DNA from 3 places in the Lysinibacillus sp. 10T31 genome. Region 1 is predicted to be linked to each of the others. Evidence: riboswitches for the same ligand, from Rfam matches in the RefSeq annotation. Region 1 holds a riboswitch; each other region holds the start of a gene.
What was found. A riboswitch is a leader RNA that binds a small molecule or an ion and turns the genes downstream of it on or off. The one in region 1 is predicted to bind cobalamin.
Positions count from the first base shown of each region.

Region 2: it holds a riboswitch for cobalamin, as region 1 does, so the genes downstream of both, AC1DCY_RS03140 ((2Fe-2S) ferredoxin domain-containing protein) here and mmgD (citrate synthase) in region 1, are expected to answer to the same signal.
Region 3: it holds a riboswitch for cobalamin, as region 1 does, so the genes downstream of both, cobT (nicotinate-nucleotide--dimethylbenzimidazole phosphoribosyltransferase) here and mmgD (citrate synthase) in region 1, are expected to answer to the same signal.

Region 1 is NZ_JBFTHS010000012.1:82,619-88,552, forward strand. Features, by position in the region: gene AC1DCY_RS09220 (SHOCT-like domain-containing protein) at 1-337, shown strand, start outside; gene AC1DCY_RS09225 (hypothetical protein) at 348-629, shown strand; partial or broken gene AC1DCY_RS09230 (helix-turn-helix domain-containing protein) at 1,347-1,646, shown strand; gene AC1DCY_RS09235 (NUDIX hydrolase) at 1,684-2,163, opposite strand; cobalamin riboswitch at 2,414-2,608, shown strand; gene mmgD (citrate synthase) at 2,802-3,923, shown strand; gene AC1DCY_RS09245 (bifunctional 2-methylcitrate dehydratase/aconitate hydratase) at 4,021-5,454, shown strand; gene prpB (methylisocitrate lyase) at 5,532-5,934, shown strand, end outside.
Region 2 is NZ_JBFTHS010000003.1:145,036-150,969, reverse strand. Features, by position in the region: gene AC1DCY_RS03150 (energy-coupling factor ABC transporter substrate-binding protein) at 1-149, opposite strand, end outside; gene AC1DCY_RS03145 (energy-coupling factor ABC transporter permease) at 151-897, opposite strand; cobalamin riboswitch at 1,057-1,241, opposite strand; cobalamin riboswitch at 1,616-1,797, shown strand; gene AC1DCY_RS03140 ((2Fe-2S) ferredoxin domain-containing protein) at 1,937-2,308, shown strand; gene cobJ (precorrin-3B C(17)-methyltransferase) at 2,313-3,983, shown strand; gene AC1DCY_RS03130 (sirohydrochlorin chelatase) at 3,998-4,930, shown strand; gene cobK (precorrin-6A reductase) at 4,927-5,688, shown strand; gene AC1DCY_RS03120 (precorrin-8X methylmutase) at 5,701-5,934, shown strand, end outside.
Region 3 is NZ_JBFTHS010000035.1:40,808-46,741, reverse strand. Features, by position in the region: gene miaA (tRNA (adenosine(37)-N6)-dimethylallyltransferase MiaA) at 1-136, shown strand, start outside; gene hfq (RNA chaperone Hfq) at 227-457, shown strand; gene AC1DCY_RS18925 (rhodanese-like domain-containing protein) at 557-859, shown strand; gene AC1DCY_RS18920 (DMT family transporter) at 1,123-1,992, shown strand; cobalamin riboswitch at 2,134-2,310, shown strand; gene cobT (nicotinate-nucleotide--dimethylbenzimidazole phosphoribosyltransferase) at 2,425-3,477, shown strand; gene AC1DCY_RS18910 (response regulator transcription factor) at 3,580-3,774, opposite strand; gene skfA (sporulation killing factor) at 4,043-4,216, shown strand; gene skfB (sporulation killing factor system radical SAM maturase) at 4,287-5,480, shown strand; gene AC1DCY_RS18895 (hypothetical protein) at 5,499-5,934, shown strand, end outside.

The DNA of each region.
Region 1 (5,934 bases):
TGCAGAAAAGGCATCAGAACTGATTCAAGTATTAAAAGAGAAAGCAGAAACAGAAGAAAACCATTTAGAGAAACCGACTAAATATTTAGATAAAACTTTAAAAGTTCGTGTTGTATCTGCCGAAAATGATAACGTTACAGTCAATTTGCCTTTAAAGCTTGTCAAGGTTGTATTAATGGCTGGACATAGCATCGCAGCGAGTATTCCTCAATCGGAAAAATACGTTAAAGATATTGACATAAACCTTATTCTAGAAGCAATCGAAAACGAATTAGATGGCCAAATTGTTGATATTAAATCGGCTAACGGGGATACCGTTTCGGTCATCATTGAATAGTGATTTGCTTATGATGCATGTGAAAGTGAAAACAAAAGACGTTCGGTTTACCCTACCAGTTCCATATGCTTTTCTAAACATTGCTATTTCAATTTTGTCTTCAAAATTTGTTCAGCAATGTGCAAACAAATGGACAAAAAAGCACTTCGAAAGAAAAAAAGTAGACTTTGCCTTTCCGCTAATAGACAAAAAAACGCTAAAGCCTATCGTTAAGGAACTGAAGAATTATAAGGGGATCGTGCTAGTTGATGTCAAAGCTAAGGACGGTACTGAGGTTAAGGTTAGACTATAATTAGAATACACCGACCAACAGATTGATATTATGAAGATTAAGCTAATTTTCTCGCTTACAATACAGAGAAAATTAGCTTTTACTTTATAATAATTTAAATTGTATATACAAAATACAATAAAAGGATTCTTTTGATGCCATTCGGTACTCCGGAGGTATGAATCAAAAGAATCTTTTTTGTATGACAGATGGCGGTTCCGAAAAGCTTATACTTGATTAGAAAAAAACAAAAAACCCCAGTTTAATACTGGGGCGACGGTTTGTCTGGTCAAGTATTTTTACTTTTCTGGGTAATCTATATGTAATGACTGTGGAACTTAACAAACTTTAGTTTTATTAAGTCGTTACAACTAAGTTAAGCTTACCCTGTTTGAAATGACCATTCATTAGAACATTATTATTTCTTCAATTTTAGGATGTAGTTAAAAAACCCCCATCAACCATTTATATGTACAAAATAGTAAGACCGTAAATTACACTCCATTCAAGTATTGTTCGAACCGTAGGATAAGAGAATATAGTGTTATTGTATTGGTTATGTCATTTGAAAAATATTCACTATAGCAATATACAAAAAGTGTTTACAAATGCTGAAATGGATTTTGTGTATCACTAGATTTGTTGCCTTGTGGTTGATTTTTTCTACTAAAATAAAATATAACTCCATTGGAATTGACGATAAAATGCATTTTAATAATAGTATAGGGAGTGAAAATGATGAGAGAAATAAGTATTGCAAAAGCTATTTCAGCAAATAGAAAAGAAAAAGGTATTACACAAGATAAACTTGCTGAGTATGTCGGTGTATCAAAGGCTTCCGTTTCCAAATGGGAGACGGCTCAAAGCTATCCGGATATCACCCTGCTACCACAATTGGCAACCTATTTTAATATAAGCATTGATGAACTCATTGGCTACCTCCCGCAAATGACAAAAAAAGATATAAAGAAAACATACCAACGGCTGGCTGAGGATTTTAGCAACAAGCCCTTTGATGATGTAGTTGATCAATGCCGGCAACGTTCCAATCAGGCGTAGGATCCGTAGCAAATGTTTATTTACTTGCAAAAGAACTACCTAAATCCCACAATTTATCCTCTAGATTGTCTAATAGATTTTTTGTTCTCTTTTCCATATTATCTGGGAGCTCATTTTCACCGAAATATGCAAGGTTCAAACTCTCATCATCCTTTTTCTCCAATACACCACTTACATTTTTAGCAACATAAAGATGAATGACTGTATAGACTTCATCCCCATTTGGATATTGGAAATAATAATCTGGTCCCGAAAAAACACCAATCAAGTCAAATTCATTGGCCACGAGTCCTGTTTCTTCATAGAGCTCACGGCTAGCAACTTCTTCTAAAGTTTCGTTTAGTTCCATCGAGCCCCCAGGTAATCCCCAATCCAACGTATCCGAACGATGTTGAAAGAGAATTTTCTTATCATCGTTTATCACAAGAATTGTCGCTCCGATGCTTATAATTGGTCTACTACCGATAAGTTTCCTTAATTCTGAAATATACCCCATATTCGCCCCCTAATACTTTTCATTAAAAAATATATTCGCTTTTTCAAAATATGAATCCTCTATTTTACTCACAAATAATAAAAATAGCTTCATTGGTATTGATTAACAATCTTTTTTTGTACGAAATAGTGCTTAAAAACATAGAATAGTTCTTTAAAAATGAAAAATAGCTTATTATGATCAAGTTTTTTTGAATTCCGACTATATTGATTGTTTTGAAAACTATATGTTAAGGTAAAAAGACAAATTGAATATGCTAAATTTTGGTGGTTCAAATGGTTTTGATTCCATTTGATTAAAAGGGAAGTTGGTGAGAGTCCAACACTGTCCCGCAACTGTATTTAGGAGTTCGATAACAAGGCCACTGTTTTGTTTGTCAAAATGGGAAGGTGTTATCGTAGCGTTGATCATAAGTCAGGAGACCTGCCACTAAGGTAAGCATCAATTGACCTACGAGGATAGGGAGGTGTTAGCTACTGCATGATCTTTGTGAATTCATGTAAATTCACTGTTTATTTGCTTTGTCATGCTTTTGTAGATTAACAACTTCTCAAAGGGGTAGAAGTTGTTTTTTTGTTGTTCTTTCGTGTTTGAATGGTAACGCTTTCAAGAATAATTAAACAAAGGGGTTGTAATGAATGGAGTTAAATTATTCACCAGGTCTTGATGGCATCATTGCCGCTGAAACAAAGCTATCTTTTTTAGACACTGTAGGAAGTCAAATTGTAATAAGGGGTTATGATTTGATTGAAATATCACAGAGATATTCGTACTTAGACATTGTTTACTTATTGTTGCATGGAGAAATACCAACTATCGAGCAACGGACTGATTTACAGGACAAGTTGAAATCTAATTATCAGGTTCCACAAGAGATTTTTCAAATTTTCAAGTTATTGCCTAATGGGACACATGCTATGGATGGGCTTAGAACTGGGATTTCTGTTTTAGCAGGCTATGATCAGCACATCAACGATCGTTCTACTGAAATGAATTTGACGAGAGCATATAGACTTTTAGGTGGTATGCCCAACATCGTAGCAAATAGCTATCGTGTATTAAATGGTCAAGATATCGTGGAGCCTGATAGCCAGCTTTCCTATAGTGCAAATTTTTATTACATGATTACTGGCAGAAAACCAACTGCGTTAGAAGAAGGAATCTTTGATCAGTCACTCGTTTTATATAGTGAGCATGAGATGCCAAATTCTACGTTTACGGCTCGTGTTATTGCTTCTACACAATCTGATTTGTATGGTGCTCTAACTGGGGCTGTCGCATCATTGAAAGGTAATTTACATGGCGGGGCAAACGAGGCGGTGATGTATATGCTTCTTGAAGCCAAAACAGTTGAAGGCTTTGAAACATTGCTGGAAAACAAACTACAAAATAAAGAAAAGATTATGGGCTTTGGGCACCGTGTATATATGAAAAAGATGGACCCAAGAGCGCAAATTATGAAAGAGGCTTTGTACAAATTATGTTTGGAGCAAGGGGATGACCGCTTATATCACATGTGTGAAGCTGGTGAAAAAGTAATGGTACAGAAAAAAGGGTTGTACCCAAATTTAGATTATTATGCAGCACCAGTGTACTACATGCTTGGTTTGCCGATCGAAATTTATACGCCAATCTTCTTCGGCTCACGAACTATCGGCTTATGTGCTCATGTGATAGAGCAGCATGACAATAATAGATTATTTAGACCTCGTGTCAATTATATTGGCGAGCGTCATAACCTTGAAGAATTATCGGTATAATCAAGTTTTAACAACTCGCCATAGAGCTGATGGGCATTCTGAACAATGTCCATCAGTATACTAGTATATCAAATTTATGCCTGAGAGGAAGATATAGATGATTAAAACAAATGAAATATCTAAGACAGATCAATTACTAACTGATATAGCCGATTACGTTTTAAATACAACGATTACAAGTGAAGAAGCATACGAAACAGCACGTTATGTTTTATTGGATACTTTAGGTTGTGGCATTTTGGCCTTGCAATATCCTGAGTGTACGAAACTTCTTGGTCCAGTAGTACCAGGTACAGTCGTCCCTAATGGTACACGTGTTCCGGGAACTTCCTATGTTCTTGATCCAGTAAGAGGCGCCTTCAATATCGGTTGTATGATTCGTTGGTTGGATTATAACGATACTTGGCTTGCGGCTGAATGGGGACATCCTTCAGATAATTTAGGTGGCATTTTAGCTGTTGCGGATTATTTGAGTCGCGTACGTATTGCAGAAGGTAAAGAGCCTCTTAAAATGAAAGACGTTTTAGAAATGATGATACAAGCCCATGAAATACAAGGCATTCTAGCACTAGAAAACAGCTTAAATCGTGTAGGTTTAGATCATGTTCTGTTTGTCAAAATTGCGACAACAGCTGTTGTGACAAAGGCATTAGGTGGCTCTCATCAAGAAATTATTAATGCATTGTCCAATGCTTGGATTGATAATTCAAGCCTACGAACATATCGACATGCACCTAATACTGGTTCTAGAAAATCATGGGCTGCTGGAGATGCAACAAGCAGGGCAGTGCAATTAGCCATGATGGCTGTGAAGGGCGAAATGGGTTATGCAACTGCCTTATCAGCACCTGGCTGGGGATTCCAAGACGTTCTCTTTAATAAACAAGAATTAAAACTTGCTAGACCACTTGCATCTTATGTCATGGAAAATGTTCTATTCAAGGTTTCATATCCAGCCGAATTTCATGCACAAACCGCTGCTGAATGTGCAGTACATTTACATCATGAAGTGAAAAATCGATTAAATGAAATTGAAAAAATTGAAATTACTACACATGAATCTGCCATGCGTATCATCGATAAAGAGGGACCTCTCAATAACCCAGCTGATCGTGATCACTGTATTCAATACATTACAGCTATTGGTCTCATCTATGGCGACATTACAGCAGACCACTATGAAGATGATGTGGCCGTAGATCCACATATCGATGACTTGAGAAATAAAATGGTAGTCGTTGAAAAAGCACAATATACAATCGATTACTTAGACCCTGAAAAACGCTCGATTGCCAATGCTGTACAAGTTTATTACAAAGATGGCACATCATCAGAGCTTGTTGAGTGTGAATATCCTTTAGGACACCGATTCCGTCGTGAGGAAGCATTCCCTCAAATCATTGATAAATTCCAGCAAAACATTGATACACATTATTCTCAAAAACAATTAAATAAAATTAATCAGATTTGTGCTGATAAAGAGCTTGTCGAAAATAGCTATGTTCATGAATTTGTAGATTTATTCGTTTAACTTCTTTCTGCGGATGTCACGGAATCAGAAAAGAGTTCTTTGTGCAAGCATAATTGATTATTGGGAGGTTTTTATAGATGGCGTGGATTGTGAACGAAGTAGTTTCACAAAAACAAATGGCACAACAGTTTCGAGCACTCTTAACTCGTTCAACCATTTTACAAATACCAGGAGCTCATGATGCTATGGCCGGCTTAATGGCTAAAAATGTAGGCTTTGAGGCATTATATCTTTCTGGAGCTGCCTACACGGCAAGTAGAGGCTTACCTGATTTAGGTATGATTTATTCAAATGAAGTTGCTCAGAGAGCTAGCGATATTATCCGAGCTACTAATTTACCGATGCTAGTAGATATTGATACTGGCTTTGGTGGTGTATTAAACGTTGCACGTACAGCTCGTGAAATGGCAGAGGCAGGAGTGGCTGCTGTACAGCTTGAGGATCAAAATCTTCCAAAAAAATGTGGTCATTTGAATGGTA
Region 2 (5,934 bases), on a different contig from region 1:
TCAAACCATGGCTCGTAGCTAGCATCAATTTCACTAATTGCTGCTTCCGCTTCGCCATCAGCCCCTCCGAATTCTGCACCTTTTTGAATAAACAGGGGGACGATTGCTAGTAACACAACAATGGCTAAGAGCAGTAAGTTTTTTTTCATTTTAGTGAGCCTCCTTTGCTGAGAACACACGTAAAGCTTTTAATTCACTGACATTGTATTTTTTCAGGAAGTTCATAACGATCACTGTTAAAATTCCTTCACTAACAGCAAGAGGAATTTGCGTCAACGCAAAAATACCTGCAAACTTTGTGAATGAAGCCATAAAGCCTCCGACCTCAGAAGGGAAGGCAAGGGCTAATTGCACAGAAGTGACAATATAGGTTCCTAAGTCACCAAGCATTGCTGCTAAAAAGACAGCGATGGAAAATGATAGTCCTATTTTTTGTGAGCCCTTAAAAACATAGTAAGCGATAATAGGGCCCATAATTGCCATGGAAAAGGTGTTTGCCCCTAATGTTGTAAGCCCACCATGTGCTAAAAGTAAAGATTGGAATAATAATACGATTGTCCCGATAACACTCATCGCTAATGGTCCGAAAAGAACTGTTCCAAGCCCAACCCCAGTTGGATGCGAGCAACTCCCCGTTACAGAAGGGATTTTTAAGGCTGATAGTACAAAGGCAAAGGCACCCGATAGCCCTAATATCATTTTTGTTTCCGGATTTTCATCAATGGTTTTACGAATTGAACGTAATCCTAAAATAATAAAAGGAATCGATATGACCCACCAAAAAATCGCCCATTCAATTGGCAAAAAGCCCTCCATAATATGCATCGCAAATGCACGGTTTGGCACGAATAAAAATGCCAATAAGAAATAACTAAGCTTCCAACCTGAAAATTTCAAAAATCTCTCCTCCTCATTAAAATATTTCGAATTAGTATGCGAACTAAACAATTTCTGAATGAAAATAAAAAGCACTTTTCCGTTTTGGAAAAGTGCATAGCTAAAAAAGCAAATAAAATTCTAATCTGCTAAGCCGCACACCCATCCTCGTAGGTTGAAACGATCACATATTTTTCGGCAGGTCTCCTGGCTTTAGTTCAACGTTTTATAGGCCTTCCCATCCTTTGGACAGTGACATTATCTATAAAACTCCCTAGTACAGTGGCGGGACCGCGCCGGACTTGAACCGGCTTCCCTTTTAAGCGAAATGATGAACAATTCGCACCGAAAAAAGATGAAGTTGTGAGATTTCACGACAAAGTGTAACATGATTTTCCATATATATGCTATACTTTTTATGAAAAAATTTTTAATTGAGTCTCTATGTCGAAAATTCGGATAAATCTAAAATAAATGTCGCATTTCTCAAAAAAAATTAATAATAATGTCACAATTTTAGAAAGAAATGTTGAAATTTTAAAAAAATAAGCTATGATAGAAACAGTTTTCTATTACATTTAAATTCTTTCAGCAAATGTCTCCTACCTCTATAGATGGTGAGATGAATGCGAATTTAAGCTACTTTTCAGCGGGTATCCAAACATCCGCTGAAAGAACTTTAAGCCTCCGGCGGATGTCACGGAATTATGCCGAGGCATAATTGATATAAAAAAATTCATATAAAACATATCCATAAGTGCTTGAATATTTTCAAGATAATAGGGAAATCGGTGAAAGTCCGATACAGCCCCCGCTACTGTAATAGCTGATGAAATCGCAGATGCCACTAGTGAAAACTAGGAAGGCGCGAAAGTAAAAGGAAGCTTAAGTCAGGAAACCTGCTTATGTGATGATGCATGCAAACTTTTCGGAGGGAGAAGTTGAAGCGAGAGCGAGTACCCGTATATATTCGTTTTTATTTGGCTTCTACTAAACCTTTACTCTTCGACTAGAGTAAAGGTTTTTCTTTTTCCTAAAAGCAAATGAGGGGAGAACAACTATGACAACTTGGAATTTAGAGGGGATGAAAACACATCTTTTTATTTGCAATGGTAGTAGCTGTATGAAAAAAGATGCTGAGGACATTACGCAGGCAATCCGTGATGAAATACAGTTGCTAGCGCTTGATAAGGAAATACATACGACAAGGACCCGCTGTAATGGCAGGTGTAAGGATGCTTGTGTTGTCATTGCTTATCCTCAGGGGAATTGGTACCGTGTGCCGACGATGGAGCATGCGAGAGCACTCGTACAAGATTTAAATCATGAAGCGTTACATAATGAGCATGTTTTTACATTGCGTGAAGGTTCGTTGCAGCGTACAGCGCAAACAACAGCCATTAAAGGCATTGAAAAGGTGAAAGAGGGGTAACAAAATGGCTCAAAAAGGTAAGATTTTCGTAGTTGGCTTTGGCCCTGGAGACTTTAAACATATTACGACTCGTGCTGTGGAGGCACTACAACAAAGTCATATGATTATAGGCTATAAAACTTATGTTGAACTGATTCAGGATTTAGTTAGTGCAAAGTCGATTATTAGTACTGGTATGACAGAGGAAGTTTCACGTGCACAAGAAGCGGTGCGTCAAGCAGAGGCTGGAAGTATCGTATCGGTCATTTCCAGTGGAGATGCCGGGGTTTATGGAATGGCTGGATTAGTGTATGAAGTATTAATCGAGCTAGGTTGGACAGAAGCAACTGGTATCGAGGTAGAAATTGTTCCAGGTATTTCAGCTATTAATTCATGTGCAAGTTTACTAGGTGCTCCCATTATGCATGACGCCTGTACCATTAGTTTAAGCGATCACCTAACACCTTGGAATTTAATTGCAAAACGAGTGGAAGCGGCAGCAATGGCGGATTTTGTTATTGCTCTTTATAACCCGAAAAGTGGACGTCGTACGAGACAAATTGTAGAGGCACAACGAATTTTATTGGAATATCGTTCTCCAGATACGCCGGTTGGACTTGTGAAAAGCGCGTATCGTGACCGTCAGGAAATTACGATGACTACTTTAGCAGAAATGCTTGAACATGATATCGGCATGTTAACAACGGTTATTATCGGGAATTCAACAACATTCTTCTACGACAATAAAATGATTACGCCACGTGGGTATCAGCGTAAATATACACTTGGTGAGGAAAAACAGCCGTTACGACCACATCAACGACTTAAGGAAGAAAATGAACCATGGGCGATGAATCAAGAAACAGGAGCGGCACGAAATGATTTTGCGACCGATCCTAATGCCAATCGTATTAAGCCCAGTTTAGCCATAACACCACAACCAAAGCCTAAAAAATCATCACTTGAAATGGCGACAGCTGCTCTTACTATGGTGAAGGGAACAAGCGCGGTGAAAGTAACGCCTAAGCGTATTCAACAAAAAATCGAATCTATTTTTGAATTAGCGGTTAGTCCTGGGGTTGCCAATAAGTTCTTTAGTCCTCAACAAATGATGACGTTAGCTGAGGTAGTTGGCGAAGAAGGAACGATGGAGTATACACCAGACCATCAAATTCATTTGAAAATTCCAACGTCTGAGCCTGAAACGATTACCGCAAAACTTCGGGAAGTTGGCTTTTTACTAGCACCACTTGGTGACGTATTATCGTTAAAGGCTTGTGACTTCTGTTATGGAGAAAAGTTTGATTCGATTCCATATGCTGAAGAGATTCAAGAAAAGCTTGGTGGTATGTCGTTACCGAAAACATTAAATATTGGCTTTAACGGCTGTGGTATGGCGTGTTATCGAGCGGTATTTGATGATATTGGCATTGTTTATCGTAAAAGTAAATTTGATGTTTTTATTGGTGCCAAGCCGGTTGGTCGTACAGCACATGCGGCCCAGCCAGTTGTTGAGGGGTTAGAGCCTGATCAGCTAATACCACTTATCACAGACATTATCGAAGAATATAAAGCCAATGCGCATCCAAATGAACGTTTGTTTAAATACTTCAAGCGTGTGAAAAAGATTCTACATTTTACGTATCAGGATATGTCTTCAAAAATAAAAGTTGAGCCCGCACCATGCGGCGACTAGTGAGGGGTAATGAGATGAAAGCAATTTTATTTGTCGGCCACGGGAGCCGTTTAGCAGCAGGGAATGACGAGGTACGCACGTTTATCGAGCAAATGACACCTCGTATTGATGATAGCTTTTTAGTAGAAACATGTTTTTTAGAGTTCGCTTCGCCAAACATTGAAGAAGGTATTACGAACTGTGTGAAGAAGGGTGCTACAGAGGTACATGTTATTCCGATTATTCTTCTTCATGCTGGACATTCCAAACTACATATTCCAGCAGAAATCGAACATGCGCGTGAGCATTATCCAGATATAACGTTCACATACGGTCAAACAATCGGTGTCCATGAAGAGATATTTGCTATTTTAGAAGACCGTTTAGCAGAAATTGGTTTTAGTGCTGAAGAAGAACATAAAGATACAGCCGTTTTATTAATTGCACGAGGCGGTAGTGATCCATCTGCAAATGGTGATTTTTATAAAATCACACGTTTGTTATGGGAAAAGCTCCCTGTTCAGTATGTGGAAAGCGCATTTATGGGTGTCACAGATCCACGTGTAGAAGAAGGAATAGAGCGCTGTGTGAAGCTTGGTGCCAAAAAAATCATTATGCTACCGTACTTTTTATTTACAGGTATCCTAATGGAGCGTATGAACGACATGTGCAAGCAATTTAACGAAAAATATGCTGACTGTGATCTTCAAATTGCCAACTATTTTGGCTATCATGAGCGTTTGCAAAATGTGTTATTAGAGCGTATTGAGCAAGCTGTGAATGGTACATCGACAGGTATGCAAGATTTAGAAAATTATCGTGCTTATGCGGCAGTGCATGGACCTGCGCATCATCATCACCATCATGACCACGACCATGGACATGACCACCACGACCATGATCACGACCACGACCATGATCACGACCATGACCATCATCACCACCATGAAGAGGAGCCGGTAAAATGATTTTCATGTTAGCAGGGACGAGCGATGCTAGGAATCTAGCACTTGAACTACAGTCAGCAGGTTATGCTGTGACGGCTACGGTCGTTACTGATTCAGCCGCTTCAAGCCTTGCAGAAGTCGGTCTACCTCATTTAATCGGTCGTTTAACGGCAGAGGAGATGGCGACGATTATCACTGAGCGAGGGTACCGTTTAGTTGTAGATGCCTCTCATCCATTTGCCGAAGAAGCTTCAAAAAATGCCATGGCGGCAGCAGAGCAAGCCAATGTTCCGTATATTCGCTATGAACGTGCTCATGAGCATTATGCCCATCCACTAATTACGGTTGTGAAGGATTATGAAGAGGCTGCCCATTTAGCAGCTGAAAAACGTGGTGTCATTATGTTAACTACGGGCAGTAAAACGCTGGCTACCTTTACAAAGGTATTACATGGCTTAGAAAATACGCGGGTGATTGCACGTATGCTTCCTCGACTCGATAATATGGAAAAATGTGAAGCACTTGGTGTGGCACAAAGAGATATTGTTGCCATACAGGGCCCTTTTTCTAAGGAATTAAACGAAGCACTGTTTCGTCAATATGATGTGACATTGATGATTACGAAAGAAAGCGGCAAGGTTGGCTCGGTGGATGAAAAGTTAGACGCTGCCCTTGCATGTGGCATTGAAACGATTTTAATTGCAAGACCAAATATAAAATACGGACAGCAATATTCTACATTTGAAGATGTATTACAAGCTGTACAAAACACACTTTAGGAGGCAATTCAAATGGATTTTAAAACAGATTTCAAACCTTTAACAGTAGACCCAGATAAAATTTACGATTACAGTTTTTCAATTATTGCAGAGGAAATGGGCGAGCATAACTTCTCAGAGGACGAGTGGAAAATTGTACGCCGAATCATTCATGCTTCTGCTGATTTTGAACTAGGACGTAGCGTTATTATTACACCAGGAGCGATTGAAGCAGGTATTAAATCAATTCTTGCCGGTCGCCATGTC
Region 3 (5,934 bases), on a different contig from region 1:
CCTAGATGGAAAATGTTCTTTAGAAGAAGCCATTGATAGTTTAAAGCAAAATTCTCGCCGCTATGCGAAAAGACAACTAACATACTTCCGAAACAAAATGGATGTATATTTTGTTAATAATGACGAAATACTTTAATTAATTTCTAAAAATTACTAATTGCCAAATTGGTAGAACATGCTACTATAGGAATGAAGAGGTAGAAAGAGAGTATAAGGAGGCATTTTGATGAAATCAATTAACTTGCAAGATACATTCTTAAACCATCTACGTAAAAACAATGTTTTTGTAACTGTGTTTTTATTAAATGGATTTCAGTTAAAAGGAACTGTGAAATCTTATGATAATTTTACAGTACTATTACTAGATGCTGAAAGCAAGCAACACCTTATTTACAAACATGCTATTTCTACATTTGTTCCAGCAAAGCAAGTAGATTTTTTAGAGACAGAAGAATAGAAACATTATAGTAAAACAGTTAGTGTTCATGACACTAGCTGTTTTTTTGCCTACAGGCTATAATGTAAGAGGAAATCGACATATTGGAGGACTACACAGATGAAAACTATGGATACAACAGAAATATTAGAACTATTAGATGCGAACGAAGACCTATATATTATTGATGTTCGTGAAGATGATGAGGTAGCACAAGGCATGATCCCTGGTGCTCAACACATTGCTCTTGGGACAATCCCTGAGCGCTTAGGTGAATTAGATGCTTCTAAGCCATACATTATCGTTTGCAAGGCTGGCGGTCGTTCAGCAAATGCTTGTGCATACCTAGAAGCTCAAGGCTTTGACGTAACAAACCTTGAAGGCGGCATGCTTGCTTATGATGGAGAGTTAGAATTTAAATAATGTTCGATTGAAACCCTCGTTTATACGAGGGTTTTTCTTATACAATCGGGTGGTGAAAGATTAAAGTGGTTCGCTATTATTTGGTAAAAATGTGTTATGATAGCAACGTGCAAGGAGGGATTAGTATGTATCAGACAATAGCACCCCCAACAATGTCTTTACAGTAGAATCTGCTGTTTAGGCATTCAATAAAAGCTTGCTAATTCTCGATAGATTCTACTGTATATCGAAGACTATATACATGTAGAAAGTAGGAATTAGAAATGAGCGGAAAACTATCTTTTATATTATCGATGATTATTTTTAGAGCTGTAGGTGTTTTTGCAAAATACATTAAGTTGCCTTCAAGTGAAATTGCCTTTTGGATGAGTCTCATTGGCTCTTGTTTTTTACTTTTGATTTTCCTATCTAAAAAAGAAAGGTTTTCGAAAACAACTATTTTGCAAAATAAATGGCCATTGGTACTTTCGAGCTTTGCCTTATGCGGCAATTGGATTTTCCTTTTCCAAGCGTACAAGGAAACAACTATCGCAAATGCAGCTCTAAGCTACTATTTCGCGCCAGTACTAGTGATTTGTTTGTCACCTATAGTGTTAAAAGAGAAAATATTATTAAGAAAAATTTTTTATGTTTGTGTTGCTCTTGTAGGTCTGTATTTTATCGTTCAAAGTCAAACTACCGAAACGAGCGAACATTATATCGGTATTGTATATGGGCTTGTTGCAGCTTATTTCTATACAATAGTCACATTCACCAATAAATATATCCGTGGATTAAAAGAACCTGATAATGCGATTATTCAGCTTGCTTTAGCAGCGTTATTCCTTGCGCTTTATCTTTTGGGGACCAATGGGTTTCAAGTCATGCAAATCGATATAAAATCATTTAGTTTACTTATTGCATTGGGCATTGTCCATGCTGGAATCGGCTTCCTTCTGTTCTTTTTCGGAATGCGTCATCTAAAAGGGCAAAGTATAGCTATTTTAAGCTATATTGATCCACTCACATCATTAGTGATTTCGACGATGATTATAGGAGAGAAAATGGCGACCCTACAAATAATAGGAGCTATTCTATTACTCGGCGCAACATTTCTGAGTGAAATAGATAAAACAAAGCGAATTTCACAGTAGTAAACGAACAAGAAACCCCTTGCAGACATCCAAATTTAGAAGTATTTTTGTGGCATGTTGGAACACTTCTTTAATTGTATGTGATGTTTTCTAAAAAATTAAAACATTGACACAAAAACCACTTTGCCGTAGATTTAAAGTAATTACATAAAAGCATTAGGTGCCCATTGCGGGAGAATAGGGAATAAAGTGAAAAGCTTTAGCGGTCCCACCACTGTAAAAGGGAGTTTCATAGAGAATGCCACTAGCATCGTGCTGGGAAGGTTCTATGAAATGTTGAAATTGAGCCAGGAGACCTGCCTATCTGCTTCGGTTATATAGACGATGGAAAAGTCTGTAGTTTATTTGTTATGGAATAAACTACAGGCTTTTTATTTTTTTCTCTAAATCATTCTTCGAGTAACAAGGGCAAAAAAGAAAGGGGAAATTTTCATGCAATTATTACAACAGACGATTCAAAACATTCAAAGTGCTGACAACAAAATGATGGAGAAGGCAAGGGAACGCATAGATGCACTTTGCAAGCCTCCTGGAAGCTTGGGGAAACTGGAGACCCTTGCTGTGCAACTATCCGGAATTACAGGAGACCTATTTCCTGCGATTGATAATAAGGCGATAATTGTCTGTGCAGCAGATCATGGTGTTTGTGATGAAGGGGTAACACCTAATCCACAAAATGTGACGGTCTTTCAAACATTAAATTTTCCTAGAGGAGGGACTGGTGTCTGTGCTATTGCAAAAATCACAGATGCAAAAATTGTCACAGTAGATGTTGGCGTAAAAGAGGATATTCCGCATGATGCTGGAGTCATCATTAAAAAGATTAAATATGGTACGGACAATATGGCAAAAGGACCTGCTATGACAAGGGAAGAAGCCATTCAATCCATTGAAGTGGGAATTGAAGTAGCTACGGAAGAAGTTAAAAAAGGGATAAATGTACTCGGGACAGGTGAAATGGGTATCGGTAATACAACACCTAGTGCTGCTATATTATCGGTTCTTCACGAGTGTCATCCGAATGAAGTGACAGGCTTCGGTGCAGGAGTTGGACCAGGAGGGATTGCACATAAAGTAGAGGTTATTTACAATGCTATTGCATTAAATAAACCAAATCGTCATGATGCTATTGATATTCTTGCAAAAGTTGGAGGGCTAGAAATAGGCGCTATGGCAGGAGTAATACTTGCTGCCGCCGCACATCGAAAACCAGTTGTTATTGATGGCTTTATTTCTACTATTGCAGCTCTTATTGCATACGAACTTGAGCCAAACGTCAAAGACTATATTATTCCTTCTCATGCCTCTGAAGAACCAGGTGCAAAAATTGCCGCTGAAATGCTCGGAATTGAACCGATGCTACAAATGAATATGCGATTGGGTGAAGGCTCTGGTGCAGCTTTAGCATTTCCTATTTTGGACGCAGCATGCTCTATGATGAAAAACATGACTACATTAGAGGAAGCTATGCAGCTATTAAAATAAAGTGAAATGTCAATGGCCCTCGCTGATTATTTATAGGTAGCTAGACTCCCTCCTGCATTCTGGGAGTCTTAAGCTTGCCTTACATAGTTCGAAAGCAAATCTTTACAGAAGTCCTTTTTTAATCGCTGTAACAACAGCTCCCACACGAGATTCTACTCCAAACTTCTGAATAATGGAGGATATGTGATGCTCTACAGTTCTTTTTCCAATGCCTAATTCTTCACTAATCTCACTATTTGTTTTATCCTCTGCGACACGTTGCAATACTTCATACTCTTTTGGTGTAAGTCTAACCATATACAAACACTCCCATTTTTAATTTATATAACCATACATTAGCATAGATATATTTATTAACCTATATTTTGTACATGGTTTAATCATTTTACATTTAAAAAAATTACAAAATTGTGAAAATTGAATTTATATGTCGTGAAATACGGATTTTTTTTTTTTTTTTTATGCTAGATTGTAAACTACAAAGCAGAATGGCTGCGAGATATTTAATATTTATAAAAATATGTCAGGTCTATTGTTTTGTATAAAGTATAGAGGAGGTGTTCCTATGAAGTCAGATGAAAACAAGAAAAATTGGGAATCAACGCATTCAGCAGCTGGAAAACAGACGATAAGACCGCTAGTTAAATCTGTTGGCTGCGCTGCTTGCTGGGCTGCACATTCTATACCTCTTACTAGGGTTTGTATGCCACCTGTCACACCAATTAATGCAGCGTTATAGAAAAAATGAGAGGAGGCTTAAAAAATTTAGTCTCCTTTTATCATACGTATATCGAAAGGTGGTTGTACTATTGGAAACCGATTATCAACCAGAATTTTATATTCATTTGCAGCCAAATGGGGCATTGTTAGTTGAAAAAAGAAGCATGTACTATTTTCGCCTTAGTGGAGAGGCCGTCGAAATAGCATTATTATTAGCAAAAAATCAATCACTACAAATAACTGCCTCTATACTAAGTATAGTAAAGAAGCGAAAGATTACCGAAGAAGAATTGATTGTGATGTTAGAAGCACATCCAATAACGAATACTTGGAAATATGATGTTCCACCTTTAATGGTAACAGGGTCGATAGAGGCATATATTCCGATAAGCTGTATTTTACAGTTAACTAATGGCTGTAATTTATTTTGTTCTTTTTGCTATTCATCATCTGGAACACGTCATAAAATGGAACTGAATGCTAGTGATTGGACTACAATCATGCATAAATTAGCTACTCGTGGTATTACAGATATTACTTTAACGGGAGGAGAAGCTAAATTACTTAAAAATTTTAAACATGTTATCACGACTGCTAGCTCTCTTTTTAGAAATGTCAATTTATTTACTAACGGTTTAAATTGGAGAAAAAGTGATTATGATCTTGTAGCGAGCTTAGGAAATGTATATGTACAGGTGAGCATTGATGGAACTCCAGATATACACGATCGTTTACGTGGAAAAGAGGGGGCTTTTATGGAATCAATGAATACTATAAAAAAACTTTCTAGCTTGAATGTTCCTACACTCATTGCCATGACCGTTAATCCTAAAAACTATATGTCTATTGAGCAGGTTATAGAGGAGAGTGTGGCAGCAGGTGCAGCGGCATTTAGAGCAGGCATCACCTTACCTGTTGGTAGAGCAGAAGGCATCTCCTTTGGATTAACTGATGAAGCTTATACATATGTACAGAATGTACTGAAAAAGGCACATCAAAAATATGGAGCTAGAATTTATATTCCTATGTGGGATGGTGATGGCAGTGGAGGATGCACAGAATTTAGTACACCTGGATACCTTCAATGGTATATAAGAGCAGATGGCTTGGTTACACCGTGTCAAGTAGAAAGCGTCTCTTTAGGTCATATACAAGAAAATACATTAGAGGAAATAGGAAATCCGGCTAATATATTATCCTTATGTGACAAAGCTACAACATGCCGTTGTATCTCAAAAGTAGTTTTTTCAGAAGAAATAGACCAACCGTATACTTACGTTTAATAAAAGGAGATCGTTAATATGATTGAAGGACTTATTCTTATTGCTGGTATAGTATCTCTTGGTTTATTTTGGAGATTTAGACCGCCCAGCTATGAATCTTCTTTATTGCCTAAAGACGAAGCTATAGCTATTGCTACAAAGTATATTGACCATATAATTGGTGTTGATGTTACAGGCTGGAAAACATTTTCGAATTACTGGTATGACTATGAAGTAGTGAATCGAATGCATCAGTTGGATTTATTAGAGAAATGGCGATATCTTTTATTTGATTGGGGGATAATAGAAGCCTGGAGAATACGTTTTATTTACGAAAATAATTCAATTGTCGTTAATATTAATGCAAACAGGGAAATAACTTTTTTAAATACAAATATTCGAGATCATTCACTCTATAGAGAACTGTCACATATGTTATCGACGCCAATGGAAATAATAAACATATTAAATAGCG